DNA from 3 places in the Lactobacillus delbrueckii subsp. jakobsenii ZN7a-9 genome. Region 2 is predicted to be linked to each of the others. Evidence: predicted binding sites of a transcription regulator. Region 2 holds the regulator's gene; each other region holds the start of a gene.

Region 1 (8,037 bases), 620 kb from region 2:
CTGGTTCAGATCCTCCCGGGTCATGCTTACGCGGAGCGTGTTCTCATTCACCTTTTCAACGCGCATCTTCATCCCTCCTTATATGTGTACCGTTATTGTAACCTAAAAAGCCAACAAAGCAAAAGCGTTAGCTTCTAGAAGCCAACGCCTGCAACTTTCTATTCTGAAATTAAAAATCCTGGTCTGCCAGGCGCTTAGCCCGGGCTATTTCCAGCCGGCGCACGCTGCGCGGCAGGAAGCGGCGGATTTCATCTTCATTGTAGCCAACCTGCATCCGACGGTCATCCAAAATAATTGGCCGTCTCAGCAGGCTTGGGTTCTTTTCAATCAAATCGATCAGTTCATTCATTGAAATGTCGTCCAGGTCGATATTCAGCTCTTGAAAAGCCTTCGACCGTGTTGACACGATTTCTTCCGTGCCTTCTTCAGTCATTCTCAGAACATGAATGATTTCTTCCCGGTTCAAAGGATATGAAATAATGTTTCTTTCCTTGTAGGGAATATTGTGCTGTTCAAGCCATTGCTTTGCCTTGCGACATGAGGTGCAGCTTGGAGAAACATATAAATCTACCATTGTTACCACGCTCCTTTAAAATGAGATTGCATGAACACACATTCGTTGCTTACTATATAGTTTAGCATGGATACTTACAAAAAGGAAGGGGGTAATTGGCTTTCTTTTAAATTTCTTAATTAATCAAGAAAAAAGCGGTCAGCTCACGCTAATCGCTTTTAATTTGCTCTTTACTTGTCAGCCATCAAGTTCTTAACCAGTTCGATGTTGTCTTCGTTGGTCAATGATTCCTTGGTTGCCTTGTCAGCCAGGCTAGCGAGTTCTTCAGTTGAGAGCTTCTTCATTTCGTTTCTGATCCGCAGAATTGAAGTTGCGCTCATTGAGTATTCGTCCAAGCCCATGGAAAGCAGGATTGGGAACATGATTGAGTCACCAGCTGCTTCACCACACATCCCGCACCAGATACCAGCTTCGTGAGCTGAGTCGATCGTGTGCTTGATGAGGCGGAGAACTGACGGGTTGTATGGCTGGTAGAGGTAAGAAACGTTTTCGTTGCCCCGGTCAGCAGCCATAGTGTATTGGATCAAGTCGTTGGTCCCGATTGAGAAGAAGTCGACTTCCTTGGCAAATTGGTCTGCCAGAACGGCAGCTGCCGGAACTTCGATCATCATGCCGACTTGCAGGTCGTCGCCAACCTTGACGCCTTCCTTGACCAGCTTGTCCTTTTCTTCAGCCAAAACAGCCTTGGCTTGGTGAAGTTCGTCCAAAGTACCGATCATTGGGAACATGATCCCCAGCTTGCCGTAAGCTGATGCTCTCAGCAAGGCCCGCAGCTGGGTGCGGAAGATTTCCTTGTTTTTCAAAGACAAACGAACGGCCCGAATACCCAGGAATGGGTTCATTTCTTCTGGCAGGTCCCAGTAGGACAGGTGCTTGTCGCCACCGATGTCCATGGTTCTGATGATAACCTGCTTGCCGTTCATGCCTTCCAGAACCTTCTTGTAGGCTTCAAACTGGTCTTCTTCAGTTGGGAAGTCGTTTGAGTTCATGTACAAGAATTCAGTTCTGAACAAGCCGACTGCTTCAGCACCGTTTTCCAAAACGCCAGCCAGGTCGTCTGGAGTACCGATGTTGGCAGCGATCGTGAAGTGCTTGCCGTCAGCAGTTACTGATGGTTCGTCCTTCAACTTCCGCCATTCAGCCTTTTGCTTAGCGAAGTCGTCGCCCTTCTTGCGGTAGTCAGCCACTTGTTCTTCGCTTGGTTCAACGATAGCCACCCCATCCAAACCGTCAGCGATCAGCATTTGGCCGTTTTCTACAGAAGTGGTGATCTTTTCAGTCCCGACAACAGCTGGGATTTCCAAAGACCGGGCCATGATGGCTGAGTGGGCAGTCCGGCCGCCCAGGTCAGTTACGAAGCCCTTAACGTACTTCTTGTTCAATTGTGCCGTGTCACTTGGCGTCAAGTCTTCAGCCACCAGAACTACTTCGTGGTCGATGCTTGCCAAGTTAGGCAGTTCCTTGCCCAGCAAGTGCGCCATGATCCGCTTTGAAACGTCGCGGACGTCAGCTGCACGTTCTTGCATGTAGGCATTGTCAGTCATGCTTTGGAAGATAGTGATGAAGTTTTGGGCAACTTCATCCAAAGCTGCTTCACTGTTGACAGCGTCGCTCTTGATCTTGGCGCTGATCTGGCCAGTGAATTCAGGGTCTGACAGGAACATCAAGTGGGCGTCAAAGACTTGCGCTTCTTCTTCACCCAAGCTTTCTGCGGCAACCTTGCGGATGCTTTCCAATTCAGCTTGTGATTCGGCAACTGCCTTATCAAAGCGGGCTACTTCAGCTTCCACGTCAGCAACGGACTTCTTTTCAAAAGAAAGGTCCGGTTCGACCAGGAGGTAGGCTGGAGCAACAGCAACGCCGTCACTGGCTGCGATGCCCCTCAAAGTTTTAGTCATTATTCAGCCAAACCTTCTTTTGACATAGTTTCAGCAATAGCTGCGATAGCTTCCTTTTCGTCATCGCCTTCAGCGCTGATAGTTACATCTGCACCTTGGCCAACACCCAATGACATTACGCCCATGATTGACTTAAGGTTAACTGACTTACCGTTGTATTCAAGGTTGATGTCTGAACCAAACTTTGAAGCAGCTTGTACCAACAAGGTAGCTGGACGAGCGTGAATACCAGTTTCAGCGATAATGTGAAATTCTTTCTTTTCCATCGTAAATTATCTCCTTTAAAAATCAAGAATTGGGTACCAAAGTACCGTTTCTTTTAAAGAATAACATGTTTTCGAGGTCAATACAACTTAATTGTAAATGTTTTCATTAATATTTAGGCTTATTCTCTATCGAAGTATAGGTAATAACCCCGCCGCGGCCGGCACGGCCGGTGATTTTCTTGTTTTTTCCGTAATTGCGCAGGCTTTGCTGGAAAGCAAACGCATCTTCCGGGTCCTTCTGCGGGTCGATCTGGTACTCCAGCAAGTCGCCTGAGACCAATTTCTCCAAAATATCAGTATAGTCCATATTAATGTCACAACCTCCTGTCCATTATTTTAGCGCAATTTTTTGTCAAAATTAAAGGAAGAAGTCTCAAAGGCTGGCTATTTTCTCCCCTGAGTCTTAGCACTTGACTAATTAGAGTGCTAAGCTCTATAATTTAGTCAGAGCTTTGATGAAAGGCGGTACTTTAACATGTTGTGTCAAAACTGCCACCAACGGCAGGCCTCGATACATCTTTACACGAAGATCAACGGCCAAAACAATGAAATCGACTTATGTCAGCAATGCTACCAAGAGTTAAGGAATCAACAAGGAAATCAAATGAATAATAACAACTTTTTCGGCGACTTTGACGACCTCTTCAATGCTTTGAACGGGCAGTCAAATGGCGCAAACCATTACAACAACCAAAATCCATTCGGCCCGACCCCGGGCCGCGGCGGCAATGGCGGCGGCCAGTCCCTTCTTGACCAGTTCGGGACCGACTTAACAGATCTGGCCAAGAAGGGCAAGATCGACCCAGTTATCGGCCGGGACCGGGAAATCGCCCGGGTAATTGAAATCCTCAACCGGCGGACCAAGAACAACCCAGTCCTGATCGGGGAAGCCGGGGTCGGCAAGACCGCGGTCGTTGAAGGCCTGGCCCAGGACATCGTGGACGGGTCAGTTCCAGCCAAGTTACAAAACAAGCGGATCATCTCCCTCAACATGGTTTCCATGGTCCAAGGGACCGGGATCCGGGGCCAGTTTGAGCAAAGAATGCAGCAGCTGATCAAGGAACTGCAGAGCCAGCCGGACATCATCCTCTTTATCGACGAAATCCATGAAATCGTCGGCGCCGGCAATTCTGAAGGCGGCATGGACGCCGGCAACATCATCAAGCCGGCTCTGGCCAGAGGTGAGCTGCAGTTAGTCGGGGCTACGACTATCAAGGAATTCCGGGAAATCGAAAAGGACTCCGCCCTGGCCCGGCGCTTCCAGCCAGTTGAAGTCAAGGAACCAAGCATCGACGAGACAATCAAGATCCTCAAGGGGATCCAGAAGCGCTACGAGGACTACCACCACGTCAAATACACTGACGACGCCATCGAAGCCGCCGTCAAGCTGTCTGCCCGCTACATCCAGGACCGCTTCCTGCCAGACAAGGCCATCGACCTTCTGGACGAAGCCGGGTCAAGAATGAACCTGACCATCCCTTACATCGATAAGGAAAAGATCCAGGAAAGAATCGACGCGGCTGAGAAGCTCAAGCAGGATGCCTTGAAGAACGAAGACTACGAAAAGGCTGCCTACTACCGCGACCAGATCGAAAAATACGAGAAGCTGAAGGACCAAAACGTCGACCCGGACAAGACCCCAACCATTACAGCCAAGGTCATGGACAAGATCGTGGAAGAAAAGACCAACATCCCGGTCGGCGACATCCAGGCACAAGAAGAAAACCAGCTGATCAACCTAGCCAGCGACCTCAAGGCTAAGGTTATCGGCCAGGACGAGGCCGTTGACAAGGTGGCCCGGGCCATCAGAAGAAACCGGATCGGCTTCAACAAGTCCGGCCGGCCAATCGGCTCCTTCCTCTTTGTTGGCCCGACCGGGGTCGGCAAGACCGAGCTGGCCAAGCAGCTGGCCTTGAAGATGTTCGGCAGCGAAGACGCCATGATCCGCTTCGACATGTCCGAATTCATGGAGCAATACTCCGTCTCCAAATTGATTGGGTCTGCCCCGGGCTATGTCGGCTATGAAGAAGCCGGCCAATTGACCGAACGGGTCCGCCACAACCCATACAGCTTGATCCTTTTGGACGAAGTTGAAAAGGCCCATCCGGATGTTTTGAACCTCTTCTTGCAGATTCTTGACGACGGCCGCTTGACCGACTCACAAGGGCGGACTGTTTCCTTCAAGGACACGATCATCATCATGACCTCAAACGCCGGCCAGGGAATCAAGACGGCCAGCGTAGGCTTCGCGGCAGAAAACAACAAGAATGAAGCTGAAGAAACCCGCAAGGTGATGAGCCAGTACTTCAAGCCGGAATTCCTGAACCGATTTGACGACATCATCCAGTTCCACCCATTGAGCAAGGGCAACCTCCTGCAGATCGTCAACCTCCTTTTGGACAAGACCAATGCCATGGTCAGCGACCAGGGCCTGCACATCAAGGTTACCGACGCGGCCAAAGACAAGCTGGTTGAGGAAGGCTACGATCCGGAAATGGGCGCTCGTCCGCTTCGCCGGGTCATCCAGGAAGAAATTGAAGACAAGGTGGCCGACTACAAGCTGGACCACACTGAGGCCAAGCAATTAGTGGCGGACTTAAAGGACGGGGAAATCACGATTTTCGAAGAAGTTCCCGCCCTGCCAGTCACTGAAGCAAGCAAAGAAAAATAACTATCTCTGAGCAGAAAAAACAAGGATTATCCAAAAAGGATCCTTGTTTTTTCTTGAATGCGTTATAATGAAAGTGAGGGGAATATCAGAGACAAATAGAAACGGGTGAAGTTTTATGCACTTAATTGATGTCACTAATAGCTATGCCGAATTAGTTCACAGTCAGCTAAATACTACGAGCGTGAACTATGTGAAAGTTTACTCCTTAGGCAACACTACCGTAATTTATACCGAAAGCCCAATCGCCATCGGGATCGTTCTGGAAAACCACCACCGCAAGATCCGCGAGGAAGAACTCGAATTTGTAATCAAGCGGCTGATTCCCGACCAGACCAGCTATCAGCTTACGGTTGACAAGCACCGCCGGGTCGTCGAAATCCACGTTGACAAGTAATCCCTGCAAAAAGAGCCCACTGGGCTCTTTTTTTCTTCCCTATCTTCTTCCCTTATTCTTTTCAGCAAAATTCAAAAAATACTTGTTTTTTAGCAAAATTACAGATTAACTTGCGAAAAACAGCCTTTTTTTCAAAAAAATTGTCAAAATTGACCTATGTCAATTTTTTTATAAAAAATAGTTCTATAATCTCCTTTGAGCGCTGGAAAGCGCTTTTAGAAAAGAAAGTGAATGTGTAAAAAGCAGCAATTTTAAACTGTTGATTTAGTAAAAATAAGGAGGCACTGATCATGACAGTTTATCCGGATTACTTTTATTCTGAAAAAGACTTTGATAAGAGCCACATGGGCTACAAGCCGCTGACCATTCCAGCTGGCGTTGAGGCCCAGCCTTTGGCCGTTCCCCCGCTTTTAGCGCCGGACAAGGTTGACGGCAATGACATCTACTACACCATCGAGGCCCAGGAAGGCGAAAGCCAGATCCTGCCAGGCAAGAAGACCAAGACCTGGGGCTACAACGCTCCCCTTTTGGGCCAGACCCTGGTAGTCAAGACCGGGCAAAGAGTCCACGTGCGTTTGAAGAACAGCCTGCCTGTCCTCACTTCATTCCACTGGCACGGCATGGAAGTTCCGGGACCAATTACTGACGGCGGCTGCCACGCCCCAGTATACCCTGGCGAAGAAAAAAACATCGAATTTACGGTCAAGCAGCCAGCCGCTCTGACCTGGCTGCACGCCCACCCATGTCCGTCAACGGCCATGCAGGTCTGGATGGGCCTGGCCATGGGGGTTGTGGTTACTGACGACAACGAAGCCCGCCTGCCGATTCCAAAGAACTACGGGGTTGACGAATTCCCGATCATCCTGCAAGACCGGACCTTCCACGACAACCAGCTCGACTACCGGGCTGACTACGACCCGATGGGGGTCTTTGGTGAAGTGCCTTTGATCAACGGCGTGGTCCGTCCTTACGTTGACGTGACGACCCAAAAGGTCCGCCTGCTCTTCTTGGGAGGGTCTGACCGCCGGGAATGGCGCCTGCACTTTGAAAACGACTTGACCATGACACAAATCGGCGGGGACGACTCCTTCCTCAGACACCCGATTGACGTTAAGAAGCTTTTGATCGGGCCAGGGGAAAGACAACAAGTCATCGTTGACTTTGCCGGCTACAAGGAAGGCGACGTTGTCAGCCTCTACACTGACGACTTCAAGCTGGTTGAATTCCGCATCCACGCCTTTGAAAAAGACGACCGTGAACTGCCATTCAACATCTTCACTCCGGACGACCCGGCTGTGAACAGCGAAGCGCCAGTCCGCCACGTAACCATGGACGACCACGACAAGATCAACGGTCTCCGCTTCTCCATGGAAAGAATCGACATGAAGCAGACCTTGAACTCAGTTGAATACTGGGACGTAACCAACACCAACAACTCTGCTTCAGGGATGCTGCATCCCTTCCACATCCACGGGGCCCACTTCCTGGTTGTTTCCCGCAACGGGCAAAAGCCTAACCCGAACGAAATCAATGTCTACAAGGACACTATTGAAGTCGGACCAGGAGAAACTGTCCGCCTGAAGGTCTACTTCCAAAACGCCGGGGTCTTCATGTACCACTGCCACATCATCGAGCACGAAGATGCCGGCATGATGGCCCAGATCCAAATCGTTGACCCGAAGGATCCGAACAAGACCTACAAGCTGATGGACATGGAAACCATCACCAACGCCTTTGCAGAAGAAATGGGCGTTGAACCAGGCGAAGTCTTTATGCCAGGGATGGACGTTGAAGACATGGACATGGGTGCCTGCTTCCACGCGGCTGAAGCTTCGACCAGCCGCCGCTTGGTCGAAGCCGTTACTGCCGCTTCAAGAGCAGGTCATAAAGGCCACCACGACGCGACCAGCGGGGCCAGCCACCACTAAAAAACTTGTAGGATCAGAATTATGATGAACAACAACCTTTACTTGAAGATTTTATGGGTCTTACTGTACGGCATCGTCGCCTTCTACACCTTTACCGACAAGACGATGATGGCCATGTACTGGATGGCCGGGGTAATGTTTGCCCAAGCGGTCCTTGACCTCGTTTACTACTTTTTGCCAAAGAGCAAAACAGAAATGACTGAATGCTAGTCAGTCAAACCAATCATGCGCAAAAAAACGATGCCTCGCGGCATCGTTTTTCTTGTTTGCTATCTTCTTTTGCTGATTTGTTTTTACTTGCTTCTT
Region 2 (8,037 bases):
GATGAACTTTTGGAAAACATCATCCTTGAAGCTGATATGCTGGAACTGAAGGCTGACCCGAAGCAAAAGGCGATCGGTACGGTTATTGAAGCCCGTCTGTCCCGGGGCAAGGGGCCAGTTGCCGACGTTTTGATCCAGCAGGGTACTCTGCGGGTCGGTGACCCAATCGTTGTTGGTGACACCTTCGGCCGGGTTCGGACGATGACCAACGACAAGGGCCACCAGGTCAAGAAGGCTACGCCATCAATGCCCGTTGAAATTACTGGTTTGAACGACGTGCCGGAATCTGCCGACAAGCTGGTTGTCTTTGCCGATGAAAAGACTGCCCGCGCGGTTGGTGAAGCCCGGGCACAGCAATCCCTGCAAAAGCAACGGGAAAACGTACAGCACGTTACTCTGGACAACCTCTTTGACACAATGAAGCGGGAAAGCATGAAGTCCGTTGACATCGTTTTGAAGGCTGACGTGCAAGGGTCTGCCGAAGCCTTGGCTCAATCCCTCCAAAAGATTGACGTTGAAGGCGTTCGGGTTAACATTATCCACTCCGGTGTCGGGGCCATCAATGAAAGTGACGTTACCCTGGCCAGCGCTTCAAACGCCTTAATCATCGGTTTCAACGTCCGGCCAACGGCTACGGCCAAGAGCCAGGCTGCCCAAGAAGGCGTCGATATCCGCCTTTACAGTATCATCTACAAGGCGATCGATGACGTTAAGGCCGCTATGCAAGGGATGCTGGAACCAACTTACGAAGAAAAGGTTATCGGTAACCTTACTGTCCGCGAAACTTGGAAGGTCTCCAAGATCGGGACCATCGCCGGTGCCTTTGTCGACAACGGTTACGTGACCAGAGAATCAGGCATCCGGGTCATCAGAGACGGCGTGGTCAAGTACGACGGCAAGGTTGCCTCACTGCGCCGGTTCAAGGACGACGTCAAGGAAGTCAAGGCAGGCTTTGACTGTGGTTTGACCATTGAAAACTTCAACGATATCAAGGAAGGCGACGAACTGGAAGCCTACGAAATGCAGGAAGTTAAGCCAGGTTAACAGGAGGCTGAAATGAAGCACAGAAAAGGACGGGTTGAAGGCGAAATCTTGCGGGAACTGACTAAGATCATCCGCAAGAACATTCGCGATCCCCGGGTCAGCAACGTGACTTTTACCGCCGTGGAGTGCAGCAATGATTTTTCATACGCGACTGTCTACTACAGTCTGCTGACTGAAGATGAACAGGCGCAAAAGGAAGCGGAAGCCGGCTTGGAAAAGGCTAAGGGAACCATGCGACACTTGCTCGGCCAGAGCTTGACCATGTACAAGGTTCCGGAACTGATTTTCAAGCGGGACCAGTCCGTGATCTACGGCAGCAAGATCGACCGTTTGCTTGCTGACTTGAAGAAGCAGGAACAAGATCGCCAAAACTAGTAAAAAGCGCCTTCGGGCGCTTTTTTTCGTTTATAGAAGAGGAGAAAAAGATGTTCAATGGAATTATCGTAATCGACAAGGCAGCAGGGATGACTAGCGGGGATGTGGTTTATAAGCTGCGCCGACTCTTAAAGCAAAAAAAGATCGGCCATGCCGGAACTCTGGACCCGGAAGTCACCGGAGTTTTGCCAATTGCTTTGGGTCAGGCAACCAAACTTATCGAGCTGATGCATGAGCGGCCAAAGGCTTATGTTGGTGAAGGGATGCTGGGCCTGGCCACGGACTCTTATGACCTGGAGGGGAAGATTTTGGCGGAAAGAGCCTTGTCTCAGCCAGTCAGTGACCAGGCTATCAAAGCAGCAATGGAAAAGTTTACCGGGGAAATCGTCCAGCAGCCGCCGATTTATTCTGCCGTCAGGGTAAATGGCAAGCGGCTCTACGAATACGCCAGAGAAGGGATCCCAGTTGAGCGGCCCAAGCGGACTGTCCAGGTTTTCCGCTACGACTTGACGGCGCCAAGTCAGTTCGACCCAGAGAAGGGCCGGCAGACTTTTACTTATGAAGTTGAATGCTCTAAGGGGACCTATGTCCGCAGCCTGGTTAACGACTTAGGCGAAGAACTGGGCCTGCCGGCAGTGATGACCAAACTGCGGCGGACGGCCAGTTCTGGTTACAAGCTACAAGACGCGGTTACTTTGGAAGAACTGGCGGATAATTTGAACCACGCTAAAGATTATATTCAGCCAATCGACAGCTTTTTCGCTGACTACCAGCAAGTTGATTTAGATGCCGACTTATGGCAGCAGGTTAAAAACGGGGCCTGGATCAAACTCCCTCTTAATGCAGACAAGGTCGCTTTGCGGTATAATAAAACAGTTAAAGCGATTTACCGGGCCAAGGGACAAGGTCTTTACTGTCCGGACTTAATGCTTTTAAGTAATGAGTAATTGAGGGATTAAGTTTGAAAGTGATAAATCTAAGCTATCCGTTCAAGAAAGAGCTGACGGCCGGCAAGGTTGTGCTGGCCCTGGGCTTTTTTGATGGAGTTCATATCGGCCACCAGAAGTTGATCAAGGAAGCCAAGATAATTGCAGTTGAGAAGGATCTACCATTGATGGTGCTGACCTTTGACCGCCACCCCAAGGAGGTCTATGCCGGAGTTAAGGACTTTGAGTACTTGAACACACCGGAGGAAAAGGCCTACGAAATGTCCAAGATCGGGGTCGACTACCTGGTGATTCTCAAGTTTACGCCGGAGTTCAGCCACCTGGCTCCCCAGGCATTCGTTGATGAGATCATCATGGGCCTGAAAGCAGACACGGTGGTAGCCGGCTTTGACTACAGCTACGGCCCAAAGGACGTGGCCAATATGGAAAATCTGCCGGCCTTTGCCAAGGGCCGCTTTGACATCAAGGTGGTTCCAAAGCAGATCTTTGCCGGGAAAAAAATCGGTTCAACTGAAATCCGCCAGGCTGTTAAAAGCGGCAATCTCCGCTTGGCCACAGAACTTCTGGGCCACCCGTATTTGACTAGTGGCAAGGTCGTCCACGGCTTCAGAAACGGCCACAAGCTGGGCTTCCCAACCGCGAATTTGGAGCTGGACTGGCCAAAAGTTTTGCCGAAAATCGGAGTCTACGCGACCATGACCCAAGTAGGGGACAGATGGTACCAGTCAATGACCAGTGTCGGCTACAATGTCACTTTCAATGATGAGAAGAAGATTTACATCGAATCCAACATCTTTGATTTTGACCAGGACATTTACGGCCAGCAAATCACCATCGCCTGGTACAAATACTTGCGCGGGGAAGAAAAGTTTGCCGACATGGCGGCTTTAAGCGAGCAGCTGAAGCTGGACCAAGTAGCTAGTGAAAACTATTTTAGTTCACTGATTGAGCAGTAATAAGAACGGCCTTTTAAGCAAGACCGTTTTTTTGCGGGATTTTTTAGCATTCTCCTTGACTAACTGCTAATTTCTTGCTAATCTATGCCATGTTAGCACATGAAAGTTGTGAGTGCTAAAAGTGAGGACGATGTTATGTTATGTTGACCGAACGTCAAGAACTTATTCTAAAGACAATTATTCAAGACTTTACCAAGACGCATGAGCCGGTTGGCTCAAAGACAGTCATGAATCAATTACCGATTAAAGTGTCCAGCGCGACAATCCGCAACGAGATGGCGGTTCTGGAAGAGCATAGCTTGATTGAAAAGACCCACTCCTCCAGTGGCCGGATGCCATCGACTGAGGGCTATCGCTATTACCTGGACAATTTGGTGCAGCCGCTGCAACTGCCGGAAGAAATGTACAATCAAATTGGCTACCAGTTTGACCAGCCGTTCAACCAAGTGGACGAAATTATCAAGGAAGCCGCCAAGATCCTGTCAGACTTGACTGACTACACGGCCTTTGCAGAAGGGCCGGAAGCCAAGAATGTCAGCGTCACTGGCTTCAGAATCGTGCCCCTGGCTCCCCGGCAGGTCATGGCTATTCTGGTAACCAGCGATGGCAGCGTCAAGAACCAGATCTACGCCTTGCCGCGGCACATCTCAGGGGATGAAATTGAACAGGTGGTTCGCTTGATCAATGACCAGCTGGTTGGCAAGAATTTAAGCGAAATCAACAAGCAGACCTTTGATCAGCTGTCCAGCAGCCAGATCGTGGGCAAGAATGCCCCGGAATTTCTGGAATTTCTGGAAGCTGTCATTAAGGACGCGGAAAGCGAGCAGATGTATGTTGACGGTCAGCTGAACCTGCTCAACAATACTGAAATCAGCGATTTAAAAGCTATCAAGTCGCTATATGAACTGATCAATTCCAGCTCTCTGGCTGGAGAACTGATCGAGCTGAGCGACAGTCCTAGCCATTACCCTGTCCATGTCCGCTTAGGAGCGGAACTAGAGAACGACCTGCTGAAGGATTTCAGCCTGGTAACGGCTGAATATAGCGTTGGCCGCTACGGGCGGGGGACGATCTCCCTACTGGGGCCGAGACACATGCCTTACTCGGAAATGATCGGATTGATGGAATACTTCCGCCAGGAACTGGCCCGCAAGTTGTTAGATTACTATGGCAGATTTAAATAAGGAGGTTTGTCGTGAGCAAAGAAGAATTTCCAATTGAGAAAGATTTGCCGCAAGAAGACCAGGAAAAGCAAGCCAAGTCAGCTGAAGCTGACAAGGCCGGCGTAAAAGATGACAAAAAGGTAAAAGATGACAAAGAAGAAGCAGCCAAGCCAGCTGATGTAGAACTGGATCAGCTCAAGGCTGAAGTTGCCGCTTTGACCCAGAAGAACAAGGATCTGGAAGACAAGTACTTGCGCAGCCAAGCTGAGATTCAAAACGCCCAGCGCCGCTACAGCAAGGAAAGAGCCAACCTGGTCAAGTACGAGTCCCAACGTCTGGGCAAGGATATCCTGTCCAGCGTGGACAACTTGGAAAGGGCTCTGCAGGTCAAGGCCGACGACGAGGCTTCCAGACAGCTGAAGAAGGGGATCGAAATGACCCTGGAAGGCCTGGTCAGAGCCTTGAAGGACAACGGCATTGAAGAAATCAAGGCTGACGGCGAAAAGTTTGATCCGACATTGCACCAGGCGGTCCAAAGCGTACCAGCTGAAAATGATGATCAAAAAGGCCATGTCGTTCAGGTCTTGCAAAAGGGTTACGTCTACAAGGATCGTGTCCTGCGGCCAGCCATGGTTGTCGTTGCCCAGTAAGGCAATTTTTTAACAAAGCAATAAACAAGCAAAAATAAATCAAAGGAGATAAAAAGACAATGTCTAAAGTTATTGGGATTGACTTAGGTACCACCAACTCAGTAGTTGCAGTTTTGGAAGGCAAGGAACCAAAGATTATTACCAACCCGGAAGGCGCTAGAACTACCCCTTCAGTAGTTGCCTTCAAAGACGGCGAAATTCAAGTCGGTGAAATTGCCAAGCGGCAAGCCATCACCAACCCGAACACCATTGTTTCCATCAAGCGACACATGGGCGAAAGTGACTACAAGGTTAAGGTTGGCGACAAGGCTTACACCCCACAGGAAATTTCAGCCATGATCCTGCAATACATCAAGAAGTTCTCAGAAGACTACCTTGGTGAACCAGTTACTGACGCGGTTATCACTGTTCCAGCCTACTTCAACGACGCGCAACGGCAAGCAACCAAGGACGCCGGCAAGATCGCGGGCTTGAACGTGCAACGGATCATCAACGAACCAACTGCTTCAGCCCTGGCCTACGGCTTGGACAAGGATGAAGACGACGAAACTGTTCTGGTTTACGACCTTGGTGGTGGTACTTTCGACGTTTCCGTCCTGCAATTAGGTGACGGCGTCTTCCAAGTTCTGTCAACCAACGGTGACACTCACCTGGGTGGGGATGACTTTGACAACAAGATCATCGACTGGCTGGTTGATGGTTTCAAGCAAGAAAACGGCGTTGACTTGTCCAAGGACAAGATGGCAATGCAACGTTTGAAGGACGCGGCTGAAAAGGCCAAGAAGGACTTGTCAGGCGTATCTTCAACCCACATCTCCCTTCCATTTATCTCTGCTGGTGAAGCAGGTCCTCTGCACTTGGAAGCAGACCTTACCCGGGCTAAGTTCAACGAACTGACTGACGACTTAGTGCAAAGAACCAAGATCCCATTTGACAACGCCCTGCGTGACGCTGGCCTGTCAGTTGGCGACATCGACAAGGTTATCTTGAACGGTGGTTCAACCCGGATTCCAGCAATTCAAGAAGCTGTAAAGCAATGGGCCGGCAAGGAACCAGACCACTCAATCAACCCAGACGAAGCCGTTGCTTTGGGTGCCGCAATCCAAGGCGGGGTTATCTCCGGTGACGTTAAGGACATCGTTTTGCTTGACGTTACTCCGCTTTCCCTGGGTATCGAAACCATGGGCGGGGTCTTCACCAAGCTGATCGACAGAAACACCACTATCCCAACTTCCAAGAGCCAAATCTTCTCAACTGCCGCTGACAACCAATCAGCTGTTGACATCCACGTTTTGCAAGGTGAACGGCCAATGGCAGCTGACAACAAGACTTTGGGCCGCTTCCAACTGACTGACATTCCAGCTGCTCCACGTGGCGTGCCACAAATCCAAGTTACCTTCGACATCGACAAGAACGGTATCGTTAACGTTTCAGCCAAGGACATGGGGACTGGCAAGGAACAAAAGATCACCATCCAATCAGCTTCCGGCCTGTCAGACGAAGAAATCGAAAGAATGAAGAAGGAAGCTGAAGAACACGCTGAAGAAGATGCCAAGAAGAAGGAAGAAGTTGACCTCAGAAACGAAGTTGACGGCTTGATCTTCCAAACCGAAAAGACTTTGAAGGAAGTTGACGGTAAACTCGCAGACAGCGACATTCAACCAGTTAAGGATGCCCTGGAAGACCTGAAGAAGGCCCAAAAGGACAACAACCTGGACGAAATGAAGGAAAAGAAGGACGCTTTGAGCAAGGTTGCCCAAGACCTGGCTGTCAAGCTCTACCAGCAAAACGCCCAAAACCAGCAAGGTCAAGGCGGTCAAGCAGGCCCAACTGACGATGGTTCAAATGGCGCAAACGGCGACACGGTTGACGGCGACTTCACCAAGGTAGACCCAGACAAGTAAAGCGACTATAATCAAACAAAAGGAGAAGAACTGCTTGATGTAGTTCTTCTCCTTTGTTAGTAAAAGGAGCAATAATAAACAAATGGCAGCAAACCGTGACTATTATGACGTCTTAGGCGTGAGCCGGGATGCCAGTGACGCAGAAATCAGCAAGGCCTACCGGAAGTTGGCCAAGAAGTATCACCCGGACTTAAACCACGAAGCAGGGGCAGAAGAAAAGTACAAGGAAGTCAACGAAGCTTACGAAGTGCTGCATGACCCGCAGAAGCGGCAGCAGTATGACCAATTTGGCCAGGCTGGCATGAACGGCCAGGGCGGCTTTGGCGGCCAGTATGGGGGCCAGGGCTTTGGCGGAGCTGATTTTGGTGACTTTGGTGACATTTTTAGCAGCTTCTTTGGCGGCGGTGCCCGCCAGCAGGTAGACCCGACCGCTCCGCAGCGGGGGGCTGACCTGGACTACACCATGACGATCGACTTTATGGATGCCATCAAGGGCAAGACCACTGAAATCAGCTACAGCCGGTCAACCACCTGTGAAGTCTGCAAGGGTTCCGGGGCTGAAAAGGGTACCCACCCGATCACCTGCGACAAGTGCGGGGGCAGCGGCATGATGACCATTACGCAAAGAAGCGTTTTGGGCATAATCCAGCGGCAGACGACCTGTGACAAGTGCGGGGGCAGCGGGGTCATCATCCAGCATCCATGCCAGAATTGCCACGGCAAGGGGGTCAAGACCCAGAAGCAGACCCTGCAGGTTAAGGTGCCAGCCGGCATCGACAGCGGCCAGCGGATCCGCCTGGCCGGCCAAGGCGAAGCCGGCAAGAACGGTGGCCCATACGGGGACCTGTACATCGTCTTCCGGGTGCGGCCAAGCAAGGACTTCACCAGACGTGGCCAGACCATCTACACGACCGTGCCGATTTCCTTTGCCCAGGCAACCTTGGGTGACGAGATCAACGTTAAGACAGTTTACGGCGACACGAAACTGAAAATTCCGG
Region 3 (8,037 bases), 270 kb from region 2:
GCCTTCCAGTTCTGCCGGTTCAGACACGGTGATGTTGGCCTTTTGCAGTCTGTCCCGGTCGCTGGCGCTAAGGTTGCCAGCAAAAACGACTTCCCGGGTTCTCAAAGACAGGAGCTCGTTGACCACCTCGGCGTAGTGCTTGACGTGGGTGGCAAAAATCTCCCCGGTCGACAGGTCGCTGTAAGCCAGACCATAGCCGCCAGCCTTTTCAACCACGCTGGTCAGGTAGTTGCTTTCCTGGCTGTCGTCTGGCCCCTGGGCCATCTTGGTGCCGGGAGTAACCAGCTGGATGATCCCCCGCTTGACCATCCCCTTGGCCTTCTTCGGGTCTTCCAATTGCTCGCAGATGGCCACCTTGTAGCCTTTTTCCACTAAAGTGTTGACATAAGAATCAACCGCCATGTGGGGCACCCCGGCCATGGGAATCGGGTTTTCCGACTTATTTGACCGGTGAGTCAGGGTCAACTCTAAAATCTGTGATCCCTTGATGGCATCGTCTTCATAGAGTTCGTAAAAATCTCCCACCCGGTAGAAGAGAAAGGCATCCGGGTACTGGTCTTTAATCTGGTAATATTGCTCCATCATTGGAGTCGTGGCTTTTCTTGGCATAAAAACTCCCTCGCTTATCGTATGCTTTCAATTATACAGCATTTCGCCGGCCTGCTTGCCTTGTCTGCACGCAAAAAGAGCCCAGCCAAAGCTGGACCCTTCTTACAGTAATTCTTGTGTGTGTTAATTTTCAGTATTTTACATCATGCCTGGTTGAGCTGGAGCAGCTTCTGGCTTGTCTTCCGGAATTTCTGCCACAACTGCTTCAGTGGTCAGCAAGAGGCCGGCGATTGAAGCGGCATTTTGCAGGGCTGACCGGGTCACCTTGGTTGGGTCGATGATCCCTTCGTCAATCATGTTGACGTACTTGTCTTCAGCAGCGTTGTAGCCGACTTCCGGGTCAACCTTGCGCAGGTGGTCAACAACGACTGAGCCTTCTTGGCCGGCGTTTTCAGCGATTTGGCGAACTGGGGCAGTCAAGGCACGGGCCACGATGTTGATCCCGGTTTGTTCGTCAGCAGTGTCACCCTTGATTGCCTTAACAGCTTCTTCAACGTTAACCAAAGCAGTACCACCACCAGCTACGTAGCCTTCTTCAACAGCGGCACGGGTAGCGTTCAAGGCGTCTTCTACCCGGTAGCGGCGTTCCTTGAGTTCAGTTTCAGTAGCAGCACCGACGTGGATTACGGCTACGCCGCCAGTCAGCTTGGCCAGACGTTCTTGCAGCTTCTTCTTGTCGAAGTCAGAAGAAGTGTCTTCGATTTGCTTTCTGATGGTGTCAACCCGTTCTTGGATGGCTTCCTTAGCGCCAGAGCCGTCAACGATAGTAGTTGAGTCCTTGGTGATAGTTACCCGGCGAGCTTGACCCAATTGGCTGAGCTGGGTGTCCTTGAGTTCCAGGCCCAGGTCTTCAGAGATTACCGTACCGCCAGTCAAAGCAGCGATGTCAGCCAGTTGTTCCTTGCGGCGGTCACCAAAGCCAGGAGCCTTAACAGCAACAACGTTGAAGGTACCGCGGATCTTGTTCAAAACAAGAGTTGGCAAAGCTTCGCCAGTCACGTCATCAGCGATGATTAGGAGTGAGCGGCCTTGTTGCACGATTTCCTGCAACATTGGCAAAATGTCCTGGATGTTGGAAATCTTCTTGTCAGTGATCAAGATGTATGGGTTTTCCAAGTCAGCTTCCATCTTGTCGTTGTCCGTTACCATGTATTGGGACAGGTAGCCGCGGTCGAATTGCATCCCTTCAACCACGCTCAGTTCAGTTTCGATCCCGCGGGAGTCTTCAATGGTGATAACACCGTCCTTGCCGACCTTTTCCATGGCTTCAGCGATCAAGTCGCCGATTTCCTTTGAAGCACTTGAGATTGAAGCAACTTGGGCAATTTGGTCCCGGCTGGAAACTTCGTGGCTGTTCTTGTGCAATTGGTCAACGGCTGCTTGGGTGGCCTTTTCAATCCCGCGGCGAATGCCAACTGGGTTAGCCCCGGCAACCACGTTCTTCATCCCTTCTTGCACGATGGCTTGGGTCAAAACAGTGGCCGTGGTCGTACCATCACCAGCGATGTCGTTGGTCTTTGAAGCAGCTTCAGCAACCAGCTTGGCCCCCATGTTTTCGTAGTGGTCTTCCAGTTCAATTGCCTTGGCGATAGTCACGCCGTCGTTGGTAATCGTTGGGGCGCCGTAGCTTTGTTCCAAAACAACGTTTCTGCCCTTAGGCCCCAAGGTCGTCTTGACCGTGTTGGCCAGCTTGTTAACCCCGTTTAAAAGTGAACGTCTTGCGTCTTCTGAAAACTTGATGTCTTTTGCCATTTTTTAATTCACCCTCCTTAAATTACTTAATAATTGCCAAAATGTCTTTTTCATGAAGGACTAAGTATTCCTTGCCTTCGTACTTGACCTTAGTGCCAGAATACTTATCGTATAAAACTTCATCGCCCTCTTGGACGGTCATAGGAAGCTTGCTACCATCTTCCGCGTACAGGCCGCCGCCTACGGCAACAACCTTGCCTTGGGTTGGCTTTTCCTTAGCGTTGGAAGCAAGTACGATACCACCAACAGTTTGTTCTTCAACTTCTTTAACTTCAACGATCACGCGATCTCCAATTGGTTGTAACACGTTATTCCCTCCTAAAATTAATTGTCTTTAGAAATTCTTTAGCACTCATCTTGATCAAGTGCTAACTTACAACTATGATAATAATACCTTTTTTCCAAAAAGGCAAGAGAAAAATAGCACTTTTTAGTCGAGAGTGCTAAAAAGTGCTGTTTTCCTTATTTATTCGTGTTGTTCATGGCCTTTTTCCGCTCTTCCAGCTGCTTTTTGATCATTTCGTCAGAGTCAAGGAAGTAGATCAAAGTCTGCAATTCGGTAGCCAGGTCGACGTTTTGGATCCGGACCCCGTTTGGGGCGGACAGGCGGATCGGGGTAAAGTTCATGATCCCCTTGATCCCGGCTTCGATCATTTCATCAGCCGTCTTCTGGGCCGTCGCCTGGGGAACGGTCAAGATAGCGATCCGGATCTGCTGGTCAGCGATCTGCTGCTTCATTTCATCCATTGAGTAAACCGGGACCCCCTGGGTGATCTTGCCGGTGATTTCCGGGTTGATGTCGAAGGCGCAGGAAATTCTGATATTGTTGCTGCGCTTGAAGTTGTAGTTCAAAAGGGCATGACCCAGGTTGCCGACCCCGACCAGGGCAACATTGGTCAAAGTGTCCTGGTTGAGGATCTTCTTAAAGAAGCTGAGCAGGTTCTTGACGTCATAGCCGTAACCCCGCTTGCCCAGGGCACCGAAGTAAGAAAAGTCCCGGCGGATTGAAGCGCTGTCGACTTGAACGGCTTCCGCCAGTTCAGTTGAAGAAACCTTGTCTTTGCCTTCATCATTCAAAAGCAGCAAGTAGCGGTAATATAGCGGCAATCTTTTGGCAGTAGCCTTGGGAATTCTAAATTTGTTGTTCATAAAAAGATGCCTCCAGTTTTTATTTTGTGAATGTGAATCTCTAATCAATCTTCTACTATGATACCCATTTTTACCAGTCCTTGGCAAGTCGTATTTTCACAATATTTGCCGTATAATCCTTTTTATTGAACTTTTTCACAAATTGATTAAGAGATCAGCGCTTCCGGCATTTTCTTTAAAGAAAAAGGAAAAATAAAAGGAGGGAAAAAAGAAGCGGAAAAGAAAGGGAAAATCAGCCTGGCTGGCGGCAGGCAAGCCTTTTGCATGGTACAATGTTTCAAGGTGAAGAAATATGATAATAGCACAAGGACACAATTTGGAGCAACGCTTCGGAGCTGCTCCTATATTCAGCAAGGTAAACTTTTCAATTGAGAACAATGCCCGGATCGGCCTGGTCGGGCCAAACGGGGCCGGGAAAACGACCCTTTTAAAGATCATGACCGGCCGCCAGGAAGCCAGCCAGGGGGAATTTACCGTCAACAAGGGGATCGAGATTGGCTACATCGCCCAGGAGCACGACTTTGACGAAGAGAAGTCGATCTGGGAAGAGATGCTGACGGTCTTCCAGCCCTTGATCGACCAGGGCCAGCAGCTGGAGAAGCTGCAGTACGCCATCGCCGACCATCCGGAAGACGAAGAGCTTCTGCGCCGCCTGGACCAGGCCCAGTATAATTTTGAACAAGCCGGCGGCTATACCTACCAGGCCGAAATCAAGAGCATGCTCAACGGCTTCAACTTCCCGGAAGCGACCTGGAACAAGCAGATTGCCAGCCTGTCCGGCGGGGAAAAGACCCGGCTCAGCTTCGTCAAGCTCCTTTTAAAGAAGCCCCCGCTCCTGCTTTTGGACGAACCGACCAACTACCTGGACCTGGATACTTTGGACTGGCTGGAAGCCTTTCTTAAGAACTACCCTGGCGCCATCCTGACGGTTTCCCACGACCAGTACTTCTTAGACCACCTGGCTACGCAGATTTTTGAACTCCAGCATGGGGAACTGACTGTCTTTAAGGGCAACTACAGCCAGTACCTGGCGCAAAGAGAACTGCGCGACCAGCAGCAAGAAGCCGCTTATGAAAAGCAGCAGGAAGAGATCAAGCGAGAAGAAGAGTTCATCCAAAAGAACATCGTCCGCGCCTCCACCACCAAGCAGGCCCAAAGCCGGCGCAAGGCCCTGGAGAAGATGGAACTGGTCGACCCGCCAAAGCACAAGTCAAAAGTCCGGATCAAGTTTGACAGCGCCCGGCCGTCAGGCAAGGAAGTCTTGATCTTGAAGGACCTGGCCGTTGGCTATCCAGACAAGACCATGCTTAAGGACATCTCCTTCCAGATCAATAAGGGTGACCGGGTGGCCATCATTGGCCAAAACGGGATCGGCAAGTCCACCCTTTTAAAGACTGTCATGAAACAACTGCCGGTTAAGAGCGGGGCAATCAAGTACGGGGCCAGCCTGGATATCGGCTACTATGACCAGGAACTGCAGGGATTAGACTATTCTAAGACCGTGATCGATACCATCTGGGACCGGCACAAAGACATGAACGAAAAGGACATCCGGTCCATCCTAGCCAGCTTTTTGTTCACGGCCAAGGACATTGACAAGCAGGTCAGCCAGCTGTCCGGGGGGCAAAGAGCCCGCTTGACCCTGACCGTCTTGTCCATGGAACACAACAACTTCCTTTTGATGGACGAACCGACCAACCACTTGGACCTGGACGCCAAGGAAGTTTTGGAAAAAGCTTTGGCCGATTACGACGGCACCCTCCTCTTCGTTTCCCACGACCGCTACTTCATCAACAAACTGGCCAACAAGATCGTCGTCGCTAAAGACGGCCAGGCCAAAATCTATGAAGGCAACTACACTTACTACTTGAACGAAAAGGCCAAGGAAGAAGCCGCTGCTCAAGAAACAGCCGCGCAGGAAGCGCCAGTCGTCAAGGCAGTCAGCGAAAGCAAGTTCTCCTACCAGGAGCAGAAAAAGCGGGACTCGGAAAAGCGGAAACTGGAGCGGCAGGTCGCCCAGGCAGAAAAGGACCTGGAAGAGCTGGAAGCAAAAGAACAAGAGATCCAGGAAGCAATGGCTGACCCGGCAATCGCCGCCGACTTCAGCAAGCTGGGGCCTCTCCAGGAAGAATTGACCGCTGTCCAGGAAAAGATCAGCCAAGTTAGCCAGGCTTGGGAAGATGCCTCCTTGGCCTTGGAAGAATTTTAATTTTAGGCAAAGGAAAAGCAAGTCCGTTACTGGACTTGCTTTTTTGTTGCATTTTCGTCTTGCTTTTTACTTGTAATCCTCAGCGTAAGGCAGTTCCATTGACGGGTCCGCGTCCAAGGTCAAGTCGGCAAAATTACCGGCCAGGTACTGGTTGTAAGCGGCAGCCCCGATCATGGCCGCGTTGTCCCCGCAGAGCTTAAGCGGCGGCAGGATAACCTTCGGTGCCTTTTCCAAAGCAGCGATCTCCTTGTTCATCCGCTCTCTTAAGCCCAGGTTGGCGGCAACCCCGCCCCCCATGATGAAGGTCTTGGGCTGGTACTGCCGGATGGCCCGCATGGTCTTTTCAGCCAAAACGTCCACCACGGCCGCCTGGAAGCTGGCCGCCAGGTCATACTTGTCTAATTCCTGCCCCAATTGGTCAGCATGATGGCAGGTGTTGATAAAGGCACTCTTGAGGCCTGAGAAGGAGAAGTCGTAATTATCTTCATCGATCATGGCTCTAGGGAAGCCGAAAGTATCCTTACCCTGGTGGGCCCACTGGTCGATCGTCTTGCCGGCCGGGTAGTTGACCCCCAGGACCCGGCCAATCTTGTCGTAAGCTTCTCCGGCCGCGTCATCGCGGGTGTCGCCCACGATTTCAAAGTGGGTCGGGTCTTTCAGCACAACAATTTCGGTGTGGCCGCCGGAAACCTGCAGGGCCAAGGCCGGATACTCAACCGGTTCAACCAGCTGGGCAGCTGAAATGTGGCCCATGATATGGTCTACCCCAATCAAAGGCAGGCCGGTCGCCATGGAGGCCGCCTTGGCCGCGTTGATCCCGATCAAAAGGGCTCCGACCAGGCCTGGCCCGTGGGTTACGGCGATGGCATCCAGATCTTCCCAGCTGACCTTGGCTTCTTCCAGGGCTTCCCGGGTAATCTGGGTAATCACTTCGATATGGTGGCGGCTGGCCACTTCCGGCACAACCCCGCCAAAACGGGCATGGCTCTTGATTTGGGTAGACACGACCAGGCTTTCGACCTCTGACCCGTTCTTGACCACGGCAGTCGAAGTCTCGTCACAGGAGCTTTCAAAAGCTAAAACGCGAATGTCTTTCTTTTCCTTCACAGTCAGTTCTTCTTTCTTAGATGGCAGATCATGTTCAAACCGTCGCTGTCCGGACGGTCATCATTATCGTAGTAGTTCTTGTGGACAAAATTGTCTTCAAAGCCAAGCTGCCGGTAGAGCTCTTGGGCCTTCTTGTTTTCGACCCGCACTTCCAAGGTGACCGCTTTAAGGTCAGCCGACTTGGCCAAGTCTAAAACCGTCTGAACCAGGTAGCTCCCGATCCCCTGCCCCTGCTCTTTCGGCATCACCGCCAAAAAAGTGATGTGGGCTTTAGAGAGACTGAAGCGGCAGCCGATGGCTCCGACCAAAAAATCCCTCTTAAGCAAGAGCAAGTATAAGGAATCCCGGCGACGCAATTCTTCGGCAAAGACTTCCCCGTCCCAGGGCAGGCGGCCGGCATAAACTTCCTTTTCCAGCAAAAGGAGGCGGGCAAGCTCGCCTGCCTCCGCCTTCTTTAAGCAGTATTCATGGCCGCTGATGCTGATTGCCCGGGGGGCAAACTGCACCAGGTCAGCTTTAAAGAATAGTCCCATAAGTCTAAACTTCTTCTACATATGCACTGTCTGCTGCAAATTCCTGGCCGGTCTTCTTTGCCCAGTCATACTCAGCCTGAGTCCGGCGCAGATAGTTCGGCACGGCCTGGTCCGGATCAAGGACGGGAGCACTTACCGCCAGGCGGCCAATTGCACCGGCGTGCAGAAGGTTCTCTTCCCCTTCAGCCAGGCGCAGGTCCTTGTCAGCCAGCCCTGCCGCGATTTCTTCCTGGTACTTGCTGAAGTCGCTGCCGGCAAAAATCACCTTCTGGTCAGGCAGGGCCCCTACTTGCTCTAAGAGCTCGCTTAAGTGGTAGTGACCGTCTGCAATCACGGCTTCCTTGCCCCGGTAAGCACCGGCAAAGAAGTTCTTGTTTCTGGCGTCTAATGCAGCCACGATCAAGGCATCTTCACCGGCAAAGTTCTGGGCCAGGGCCTGTAAAGTTGAGACCCCAACCAGCTCTTTATTCAAAATGCTGGCAAACATCTTAGCCGTGGTCAAACCGACTCTGAGGCCAGTATATGAACCAGGCCCGATCGCCACCGCGAAGCGGTCGATGTCTTTTAAAGACAGACCGTTTTCTGCCAGCAGGCTGGCAATATCCGGATCAAGGTCAACGCTGTGGTTGCGCTGGTTTTCCTCGATCTTTTCGCTGACCAAGTGGTCAGCTTCATTCA

What was found. Region 2 encodes HrcA, which represses chaperone genes, less so after heat shock. Its sites were predicted from a motif close to TTAGCACTCNNNNNNNNNGAGTGCTAA; they were not measured.
Region 1: LJ046_RS04390 (ATP-dependent Clp protease ATP-binding subunit) is a predicted target of HrcA. The motif match lies at 3,142-3,168, and genes of this name have one in related genera.
Region 3: groES (co-chaperone GroES) is a predicted target of HrcA. The motif match lies at 2,707-2,733, and genes of this name have one in related genera.

Annotation. Positions count from the first base shown of each region.
Region 1 covers NZ_CP018218.1:842,201-850,237, reverse strand. The annotation lists gene LJ046_RS04415 (adaptor protein MecA) at 1-66, opposite strand, end outside; gene spxA (transcriptional regulator SpxA) at 170-574, opposite strand; gene ptsP (phosphoenolpyruvate--protein phosphotransferase) at 745-2,472, opposite strand; gene LJ046_RS04400 (phosphocarrier protein HPr) at 2,472-2,738, opposite strand; gene LJ046_RS04395 (protein YkzS) at 2,845-3,045, opposite strand; gene LJ046_RS04390 (ATP-dependent Clp protease ATP-binding subunit) at 3,214-5,409, shown strand; gene LJ046_RS04385 (DUF1827 family protein) at 5,525-5,803, shown strand; gene LJ046_RS04380 (multicopper oxidase family protein) at 6,094-7,731, shown strand; gene LJ046_RS04375 (hypothetical protein) at 7,753-7,941, shown strand.
Region 2 covers NZ_CP018218.1:1,460,132-1,468,168, reverse strand. The annotation lists gene infB (translation initiation factor IF-2) at 1-1,044, shown strand, start outside; gene LJ046_RS07505 (ribosome-binding factor A) at 1,057-1,419, shown strand; gene truB (tRNA pseudouridine(55) synthase TruB) at 1,470-2,366, shown strand; gene ribF (riboflavin biosynthesis protein RibF) at 2,381-3,322, shown strand; gene hrcA (heat-inducible transcriptional repressor HrcA) at 3,463-4,506, shown strand; gene grpE (nucleotide exchange factor GrpE) at 4,518-5,135, shown strand; gene dnaK (molecular chaperone DnaK) at 5,195-7,039, shown strand; gene dnaJ (molecular chaperone DnaJ) at 7,122-8,037, shown strand, end outside.
Region 3 covers NZ_CP018218.1:1,732,105-1,740,141, forward strand. The annotation lists gene mutS (DNA mismatch repair protein MutS) at 1-609, opposite strand, end outside; gene groL (chaperonin GroEL) at 748-2,361, opposite strand; gene groES (co-chaperone GroES) at 2,384-2,668, opposite strand; gene LJ046_RS08800 (redox-sensing transcriptional repressor Rex) at 2,824-3,510, opposite strand; gene LJ046_RS08805 (ABC-F family ATP-binding cassette domain-containing protein) at 3,803-5,719, shown strand; gene tsaD (tRNA (adenosine(37)-N6)-threonylcarbamoyltransferase complex transferase subunit TsaD) at 5,786-6,826, opposite strand; gene rimI (ribosomal protein S18-alanine N-acetyltransferase) at 6,829-7,359, opposite strand; gene tsaB (tRNA (adenosine(37)-N6)-threonylcarbamoyltransferase complex dimerization subunit type 1 TsaB) at 7,364-8,037, opposite strand, start outside.